Regions from separate parts of the Novosphingobium resinovorum genome, predicted to be linked through region 2. Evidence: predicted binding sites of a transcription regulator. Region 2 holds the regulator's gene; each other region holds the start of a gene.
The links. Region 2 encodes LexA, which represses DNA repair genes until DNA is damaged. Its sites were predicted from a motif close to GTTCCNCNCTTGTTCT; they were not measured.
Positions count from the first base shown of each region.

Region 1: a site for LexA is predicted at 1,319-1,334, ahead of BES08_RS06165 (ImuA family protein). Genes of this name have one in related genera too.
Region 3: a site for LexA is predicted at 1,856-1,871, ahead of recA (recombinase RecA). Genes of this name have one in related genera too.

Region 1 is NZ_CP017075.1:1,327,584-1,330,856, forward strand. It holds gene aac(6') (aminoglycoside 6'-N-acetyltransferase) at 1-96, opposite strand, end outside; gene BES08_RS06155 (HU family DNA-binding protein) at 179-454, opposite strand; gene BES08_RS06160 (hypothetical protein) at 704-955, shown strand; gene BES08_RS06165 (ImuA family protein) at 1,355-2,131, shown strand; gene BES08_RS06170 (DUF6504 family protein) at 2,049-3,273, shown strand, end outside.
Region 2 is NZ_CP017075.1:723,953-727,225, reverse strand. It holds gene trpC (indole-3-glycerol phosphate synthase TrpC) at 1-36, shown strand, start outside; gene moaC (cyclic pyranopterin monophosphate synthase MoaC) at 53-538, shown strand; gene BES08_RS03220 (molybdopterin molybdotransferase MoeA) at 535-1,755, shown strand; gene lexA (transcriptional repressor LexA) at 1,856-2,548, shown strand; gene BES08_RS03210 (ComEC/Rec2 family competence protein) at 2,597-3,273, opposite strand, start outside.
Region 3 is NZ_CP017075.1:1,716,268-1,719,540, reverse strand. It holds gene BES08_RS07950 (hybrid sensor histidine kinase/response regulator) at 1-1,824, shown strand, start outside; gene recA (recombinase RecA) at 1,947-3,017, shown strand.

The DNA of each region.
Region 1 (3,273 bases), 600 kb from region 2:
ATGCTCCGCTTCCGAGCCATCTGGCCAGAGCGACGTGCGCAGAGCCGACCATTCAAGAAGATCAGCGTTGCTGCCCACTGTTATCCGTACGATCATGCCGCTCGGCCTCGGAAACTGGTCAGGGAAATTATGCATGGTGGCGGCGCCGGCAATAGCGTGATGCCGCCACCGTATTGCATCAGCCGTTGAGCTTGTCCTTGACCGCCTTGGCGACCGTGAAGGTCAGCTTCTTCGAAGCCTTGATGGTCATTGCCTCGCCGGTTGCGGGGTTGCGGCCTTCACGCTCAGGGCTGTCCTTAACCTTGAACTTGCCAAAGCCGTTGAGCGAGACCTCCTCACCCTTGGCCGCCGCGCTGCCGATAGCCTCGAAGACGGCGTCGACAATCTTGCGGGCGTCGGCTTTGGTAATGCCGTGATCGTTGGCGATGGCGTCGGCGAGATCGCTGTTGTTCATGAGAAGTTCGTCCTGTCGATGTCTATGGTTCGCAAAGCTACGTTGCTTTCGAGCTTCACGGCCTTCCACCATGGAACAGCCGAAACCGCGTTCAAAGTCGCATACTCACGCTGAACGCGCCTTAAGGCCGCTTTGTCCACAGCCTGTGGATATGTGAAACGCATCCGGTGCCCGAATTACCCGGATAACATCGCGCGCGGAACCATTCCCGGCCCGGTCTCTTGCATAACGCACACAAGGAGGATTCCCATGTTTGGCAAGGTCATCGGCGCAATCGCAGGAAACAAGGCCGCAAAGCACGTCCAGGGGGTGAGCGGCACTGGAGGAACTTTGCTCGGCTTTGCAGCGCCGATGGTGCTACGCCGCCTCGGCCCTCTCGGCCTCATCACCGCAGTTGCAGGCGGGTACGCTTACAAGCGCTACACTGATCGGCGGGCAGCAGAAAAGCAGAAAGTCGCGCGGCCCAGCGGATTTGCAGAGCCCACGCGGACACAGGCTTGATCCTATAGTGCAGCCGCAATCCGCCCGCTGCGCGCGTGTTGCGGGCAAGCTAAGGCGCGGGACGTCAAGATCGACTGTGCTTTAATTCATGTGGTTGTGGCTGAGCAGCTTGTGAGTGCCGGACACGGGGGGCTGGCGCTTAGCCGGTGAGCACGCTCTGTCTTATATCGCCGCGTCTCACGAACCAGTGGGAATCGCGAGCGAACGCGCCCATCAACAGCCCCCGAGCGCCTTCCCTTCCTTGAGGGCACTACTGAGCATAGCGGTTGTCCGGAAAATTCTTTCTCTTTTTCAGCCCGTTGCTTAGCGAGCAACTCGCCTTGTTCGCATAGGCCGACGCCTTGACGCAGCGGCAGTCAGAATAGAACATATAGCGAACAAATGAGTCGCTGTTGACCAATGATCCTGCAAACCGCCCTTCCCTCCCGGCTGCCTTCCGAGCACCTTGCCGCACTACGCGCCCAGATCGCGCAGGTGCAGGCAGCGCGCGGCCCGGTGCTGCCGTTCGGCCTGCCGCAAATCGACACACGCCTAGCCAGCGGCGGCCTCGATGGCGCTGCGCTTCACGAGATCGCCGGCGCCAGCGCCAGCTGGAGCGACGATGCTGCCGCCACCCTGTTTGCCGCGGGGCTCGCCGCGCGCTTTGCTGCCGTCCAGGGCATGACCGTGCTGTGGGCGCTTAGCCGCTTCGACCTGTATGCTCCGGGCCTCGAACAGGTCGGGCTCGGCCCTGGCAAGGTGCTTTATGCCCAGGGCAGGAAGGACTCCGAAGTCCTTGCACTGGCCGAAGATGCTTTGCGCGACGGATCGCTGGCCTGCGTCATCGCCGAGGTCAAAGCCGCCGACCAGACCGCTACCCGGCGCCTGCAGCTGGCTGCGTCCGACGGGCGAACCCCGATGCTTCTCTACCGGCGGCATCGTTCGCGCGAGCGCAGCCCGCTGGCTCAGCCCTCCGCTGCAATGACGCGCTGGAGCATCGCAGCGGCGCCTTCCACCGCGCTACCCCATGCGGGCATCGGCCGAGGGCAATGGACGATCGAACTTGTCCGCCAGCGCGGCGGCAATCCCTTTTCCCTTCTTGTCGAGGCCTGCGATGACCAGGGTTGCCTCGCTCTACCTGCCGCAGTTGCCGATCGAGCGACTACGCCGGTTGGAGCGTCCATCCGCGCCGCTTGACGCGGCCGCGCTGGTCCCGCGCTTTTCGCAAGCCATTGACGACGACCCCGGTGCCTGCTCGGTGCCGCGCGGCGGCGGATGGCGACCCGGCGCACGCTGGGCGCAAGGTGCGCTTGGCCTCGCCTCGGCGCAGGCCGATATCGACGCATTGCCGGCTCATCAGCGACCGACGATGCGCGAGATGGGGCGGCGCAGCGAAACCGCCGATCATCCCTTCAGGGCCATGGCTTGTGACGACGGTGGACCGGCCGGCAGGCCGTGGCCGGTGCACGCGGCGCATCGCGAGTCATATCTCCGGGCCAGGCCCCTGGTCCTCATCACGCGCAGCGGGCAACGCGACGTCGTGACCGCCGCCTGCCCGGTCGCGCTCGACCTTGGACTGCGTCCCGGCATGGCCGCCGCCCACGCACGCGCACTCCTAAGCGACCTCGACGTGCGCGGCGCGGACCGAACTGCAGACGCGGCCTGGCTCGACCGGCTGGCGCTTCACGCCGTCCGGCACTGGACACCAACCGCAAGTGCCTGCGATGCCGATGGCCTCTGGCTCGATCTCACCGGGACCACGCATCTGTTCGGCGGCGAGGATCGCTTCTGTCGCCGGGTTCTGCGTTTTTTGGATCGCCTGGGCTTTACCGCGCGCATCGCCATTGCCGCAACGCCGGGCGCCGCGCATGCGCTTGCCCGTTTCGCAGGCCACACCGTGATTATCCTGCCTCCACGCAGCGAGGCGCAGGCAATCGCCGACCTGCCCTTGGCCGCCCTGCGCCTGGCCGGCGACACTCTGGCAACGGCAGGCCGTTTCGGCCTGGAAAGCATCGGCGACCTCTATGCAATGCCGCGCGGCCCCCTAGCCAAGAGGCTTGGGCTGAAGGCCGTCGAGCGGCTCGACCAGGCGCGAGGCCTTGTTGCCGAGCCGATCGTTCCGGTGACTGCGTTCGAGGAGCCTCGCGCCGAGCGCCGGCTGCTCGAACCAATCGTCACCGCCGAGGCCATCAACCATGTAATCGGCGATCTTCTCACCGACCTCGTGCACGATCTGCAAGGCCGCCGGCTGGGCTTGCGCACCGCAGTGCTGACTTGCCAGCGGGTGGACGGGATCGATCAGCGCATCGCCGTGGGCACCGCGCGCGCCACCCGAGATG
Region 2 (3,273 bases):
GAGGCAGCCACGCGCGCGCTACTAACCGGAGCCTGAACGCCATGGGTTCGCGATGAGCAAGTCCCTCACTCACATCGACCCGGACGGCAACGCGCACATGGTCGACGTTGGCGCCAAGGCCGAGACGCAGCGCATCGCCGTGGCATCCGGACGCATTTCCATGAGCGCGGATGCCCTTGCCGCGATCCGCGCCGGGAATGCTCCGAAGGGTGACGTGCTTGGAACCGCGCGCATTGCTGGCATCATGGCGGCCAAGCGGACGGCCGATCTCATCCCCATGTGCCACCCGCTGCCGCTCGATGCCGTAAACCTCGACTTCGCTTTCGAGGATAATGCTATCCGCGTCATCGCGAAGGCTTCGCTGACCGGTCGCACCGGGGTAGAAATGGAAGCGATAACAGCAGCTTCTATCGCACTTGTCACAATTTACGACATGGCCAAAGCGCTCGACAAGGGCATGGTCATCGGAGACATCCGCCTGGTCGAGAAAATCGGCGGTAAATCAGGCCATTGGAAGATGGACGGATGGACTGAATGAACGGCTCCGCGCCGCTCTCTCTGGAGGAGGCACAAGCTCGCCTCCTCGCGCTCGTCACCCCGCTGTCGATAGAGCGTGTCGATATCGAAGGCGCGCTCGGCCGTTTCCTGGCTGAACCGCTGCACGCCAGACGCACGCAGCCCTCCGCAAATCTGTCAGCCATGGACGGCTACGCCGTCACGGCAGGCGACATGCGCGGCCCCTGGAGGATCGCCGGTGAAAGTGCCGCCGGGCATCCTTATGTCGGCCCGCTCTCGCAAGGAGAGGCAGTCCGAATTTCGACGGGCGCGATGCTGCCGCCCGACGCGGCGGCCGTCATAATCCAGGAAGACCTGACACGCGAGGGCGCGAACCTTATACTCTCGGGCGAGCCGCCCGCACCGGCGCACAAGCACATCCGCCATTGCGGGATGGATTTTGCCCAGGGCGTGGAAGTCCTGCCCGCTGGTCTGCACATCGCGCCCGCGCAGATGGCGCTGGCGATCGCGGCCGGCCATACGCACCTTCCCGTGCATCGCACACCGCGCCTGACCGTGATCGACAGCGGCGACGAACTCGCCTCCGATCCGGAGCGCTGTGCACCGCACCAGGTTCCCGCCAGCAACGGCGCGATGCTGACGGCCATGGCGCGTTCGCTGGGCGTGGATGCGCGGCGGATCGGCCCGGTGCCCGATACGATCAAGGCAATAACCTCCGCTTTCGAAGCATCCGCCGATGCCGACCTCATCGTAACGAGCGGCGGCGCTTCGGTCGGCGATCACGACCTCATTCGTCCGGCACTCGAAAGCTGGGGCGCGGGCATCGATTTCTGGCGTGTCGCGATCAAGCCCGGCAAACCAATCCTAGTCGCCACCCGCGACGTGGCAGGACGCCGTCAGATCGTGCTGGGCCTGCCGGGCAATCCGGTCTCCAGCTACGTCACCGCTTACCATTTCCTGCTCCCCGTCCTGCGCGCGATGCAGGGGGCTGCGCGCCCCTTGCCCATGCGGCTGACAGCCCGGCTGGCCATGCCGCTGCACCCAAGCGGCCGTCGCCGGGAATTCCTGCGCGGTTGGTGGGACGGAGAAAATGTGACGGTAAGCCCGCTGCAGGACAGCGGCGCCCTGTCGTCCCTGGCGGCAAGCAACGTGCTGGTCGATCGGTCGGCGCTGGCCGGTCCGGCACAGGCTGGTGAAGAAGTCCGGATATACTTGCTCCAGAACGGCGGTATTGCCTGAAGTATCGGCAATTGGTTGCTTGATTGTTCCCTCAATGTTCACTACCAGAACAAACGCGATCAGGGTTTGCCTGGTTCGGAGGTCACGAGAAGGCAGCGACATGTTGACGCGCAAGCAGCACGAATTGCTCCGGTTCATCCAGGTCCGGCTTGAGGAGACAGGCATCTCCCCCAGCTTCGAGGAGATGAAGGAGGCGCTCGACCTCAAGTCCAAGTCCGGTGTTCACCGACTGATTTCCGCACTGGAAGAACGCGGCTTCATCCGCCGCCTTCCCAACCGTGCACGTGCGCTCGAAGTCTTGCGCCAGGCCGATGACACGGGAAGCAAGGCCCTGCGTCCTTCTGCAGCGAACAGCAATGATGGATTGGCGCGTCCGCAGACGCCGCGTCGTTCCGTCGAAGCCGCCAACGACGTTATCGAGATCCCGCTGCACGGGCGTATTGCCGCAGGTGTGCCGATCGAGGCTCTCGAAGGACAGTCCATGTTGCCTGTCCCTGCCGCCCTGCTTGGCTCCGGCGAGCATTACGCGCTCGAGGTCTCCGGCGACTCGATGATCGAGGCGGGCATTCTGGATGGTGATTTCGCCCTCGTGAAGCGCACGAATGCCGCTCGCGACGGCGAGATCGTCGTTGCCCTGATCCGCGGGGAAGAGGCCACCCTCAAGTACCTTCGGCGCGAGGCGGGAATGGTGCGGTTGGATCCCGCAAATGCCGCTTACGAACCGCAGATTTACGGTGCGGACGAAGTGGAAGTCCAAGGCAAGCTCGCCGGCCTGCTTCGACGGTACAACTGACACGGCCACGCTGCGCCATGAAGGCCTTGGCGCAGCAGCAACCGGTAATTACTGCGATTTGCGCGGCGCAGGAGCATTCCTGTAACGGTGAACAGGCCGGGGACGCCACCAGCCGTGTTCACCTTGGGTCTGGGCTACCGTATCGATACGGGCCTTGCCCAGATATACCGCCAGCCCGCCAGTCTGCCCAAGCGATCCTCGATCGGCCTTGAACCAGCGCGGCTTGCAACTGCGCGGCAGCCAGCGATCCGATATGACGATGTCGCTGCGTTCGCATGCAGCGGCGAGCGACCGTTCCGCGACGGCATCGCGGCCCCGCGAAACCAGCACATGCCACGTGGTGCCGGAGCGTCTGACCGGCAAGGCGCAGAAATCACGGTTGCAGCGGGCACCCGGGAACTTGTCGAACGTGACCGGGTCTGCCTCGATCCCGGCGAATTCCATGAGATTGTCCCGGGCGTAGCCGCTTTCGCTGTTTCGAAGCAGGTAAAGCCGTTTCCCGCCATCTTCGACCAGCCCGACATGGCGACCATCTCCGGACACCAGCATGTCCGCCGCCGGTGCGGTCGCCAGCAAGAACACACCGACCGAGGCGATCGGTAGCCCGGCCCAGCGAATGCGGCCGCTCCAAAGGCCCATCCACAGACCTCCCGCGACGAAAAGCAGGAATGCCCAGGTGTCTGTACCGGGAAGCAGGTTCACAGCGCCCGGTCTCGACGCGAACC
Region 3 (3,273 bases), 990 kb from region 2:
GACGGCACTATCCGCGCCGCGAGCGCCGGTTTCGCCCTGCGCGCCACCGGTGATGCCCATGCCGACATGACCGGCGCCGACTTCGTCGCGCTGCTCGGCCAGGAGGAGGGCGAGCGGATCGGCTGGGCGCGTGATGGCGGGCGCGGCGGCGCGCTGGTGCTCTATCACGTCCCCGTCACCGACCCTGACCGTACCGACGAGGCCGACCCCAACACGACCCCGTCGCTGATGCTCGTGGTCGAGGCCTCGCAGGGCATCGGCACCGGAGGCGGCGGCACCGGCTCCGCGCCGCATCTGGAGGCACTTCTCAGCCAGCTCCCGCTTGGCCTCGCCATGGCCGACCGCGACGGACGCCTCCTCTTCGCCAACCCGGCCTTCATGCGCGCGGCCGGCCACGAAGGGCAGGAGCCGCCGACCTACCCGACCGACCTCGTCGTCAAGGATGACAAGCGCGCGCTGTCCGAAGCGATCCGTCGCTTCGCGCAAGGCCCGGCTGCGGCGGGAGACCTCGCGATACGCCTTACCAGTCAGCCGGATGATCCCGTCTCGCTCAGCCTCGCGGGCGTGCGCGGCCTTGGCGATGCCGCCGTGTTGCTCGGGCTTACCGATACCTCTGAGGAAATGCGCCTCAAGCGTCAGGTCGCACAGGCCACCAAGATGCAGGCGGTGGGCCAGCTTGCGGGCGGCGTCGCGCACGATTTCAACAACGTGCTCACCGCCATTCTCGGCACCTGCGACCTCATGCTGATGCGCCATACGCCGGGCGATTCGGACTATGACGACATCCAGCAGATCCGCGCCAACTCCAACCGCGCCGCCTCGCTGACCCGCCAGTTGCTCGCCTTCTCGCGCCAGCAGACGCTCCGGCCCGAGGTAATCCAGGTGCCCGACGTCGTCGCCGACGTCTCGCAGATGCTGCGCCGCCTGATCGGCGAGAAAATCCAGCTTGCCGTCACCCACGACCGCGATCTCGGCCCCGTCCGCGCCGACCCGACGCAGCTCGAGCAGGTCATCGTCAACTTGTGCGTCAACGCCCGCGACGCCATGCAATCGCGCGGCGACGGTGCGGGCAAGCTGACGCTCGCGACCCGCCGCATCACCACCACCGACGTGCGCGCGATGCGGTCCGAGATCATCCCGGCGGGCGAGTACACCGCGCTCATCGTCGAGGATACCGGCGGCGGCATCCCGCCCGAAATCCTCGGCAAGATCTTCGAGCCGTTCTTCACCACCAAGGAGCAGGGCAAGGGCACCGGCCTCGGCCTCTCGACCGTCTACGGCATCGTCAAGCAGTCGGGCGGCTTCATCTTTGCCGAGACCGACGTGGGCCAAAATGGCAAAGGCGGCGGCACGCGCTTCACCGTCTATCTCCCGGTCCACCATGCGACCCCCGGCAGTCTCCCTGAAAAGGCGATCGTCGCCCCCACCCCGCCGCCGACGCAGTGGGCGGGCGGCGGCTCGATCCTGCTGGTCGAGGATGAGGACCCGGTGCGCATCGTCGCCGAACGCGCGCTCACCCGGCAGGGCTACCAGGTCACCTGCGCGCGCGACGGTGAAGAGGGCCTCGAACTGGTGGAGGAGGGCGGCCAGTTCGACCTCGTCGTCTCCGACGTCGTCATGCCCACGCTCGACGGTCCAGCCATGGCGCGCGAGATTCGCCGCTTCGCGCCCGACCTGCCGGTGCTGTTCATGTCGGGCTATGCGGAGGAGCAGCTGCGCAAGCAGATCGGCATCCCCAACGCCTGGTTCATGCCCAAGCCGTTCTCGGTCCAGCAGCTCTCCGAAAAAGTCGGGGAAGTTCTGGCGCAGACCGCCAAGGGCTGATTCCCGCGTTAAAAAACGGAAATCTGCCGAAGTTCCTATCTTGTTCTGGTGGAACGAAGCGAGTACAGGTCGCTTCGTGACGTTGACCTTTCCGGTCAGCTAGGTAGCAGGAGGTAAGTAATATGGCCGCTCAGCTCAAGCTGATCCAGGAAGGCAAGGAAAAGGACTCCATGGACCGTCAGAAGGCGCTCGAAGCCGCGCTCGCACAGATCGACAAGGCGTTCGGCAAGGGCTCCGCGATGAAGCTGGGCTCGAAGGAGACCATGCAGGTCGAAGCGATCTCCACCGGCTCGCTCGGTCTGGATATCGCACTTGGCGTCGGCGGCCTGCCGCGCGGCCGCGTGATCGAGATCTACGGTCCGGAAAGCTCGGGCAAGACCACGCTCGCGCTGCACTGCATCGCCGAAGCGCAGAAGACCGGCGGCACCGCCGCCTTCATCGACGCCGAACACGCGCTCGACCCGGTCTATGCCAAGAAGCTGGGCGTCAACATCGACGAACTGATCGTCTCGCAGCCCGACACCGGTGAGCAGGCGCTGGAGATCGTCGACACGCTGGTGCGCTCGAACGCGATCGACGTGCTGGTGGTCGACTCGGTCGCCGCCCTCGTCCCCCGCGCCGAAATCGAAGGCGAGATGGGCGACAGCCACGTCGGCCTCCAGGCTCGCCTGATGAGCCAGTCGCTGCGCAAGCTGACCGGTTCGATCAGCCGCTCGCGCTGCATGGTGATCTTCATCAACCAGCTGCGCATGAAGATCGGCGTCATGTACGGCAACCCGGAAACGACCACGGGCGGCAATGCGCTCAAGTTCTACGCCTCGGTCCGTCTCGACATTCGCCGCACCGGCGCGATCAAGGACCGCGACGAAGTCGTCGGCAACGCTACCCGCGTCAAGATCGTCAAGAACAAGGTCGCCCCGCCGTTCAAGCAGGTCGAATTCGACATCATGTACGGCGAAGGCGTCTCCAAGATCGGCGAAATCCTCGACCTCGGCGTCAAGGCCGGCCTCGTCGAGAAGTCGGGCGCGTGGTTCAGCTACGATTCGATCCGCATCGGGCAGGGGCGTGAAAACGCCAAGACCTACCTCAAGACCAACCCCGAAGTCTGCGACCGCCTCGAAAAGGCGATCCGCACCAAGACCGACGGTCTGGCGGAGGAAATGATGGTCGGACCTTCCGAGGACGACGCCTGATCCGATAACGAACCCCGGCAGGAATGTCGGGGTTTTTTGTTTCGGGAAGAGATTGAAGTATGAATGCGAGGGTTAACACCCTCGCGCTCCCGGGACTGTCGGCCTTGTGCCTTGCAGTTGCCTTGGCTCTGCGGATTAGAGGTGGGACAGGGCCAGGATGGTACCGGCTACTGTCACGGCGGCGCCGATGCTCAGTTGGATGGGATTGGTCAGGCGCCGCAAGGGCAGGGCGAGGGATTGTTCGATCTTGGTCATC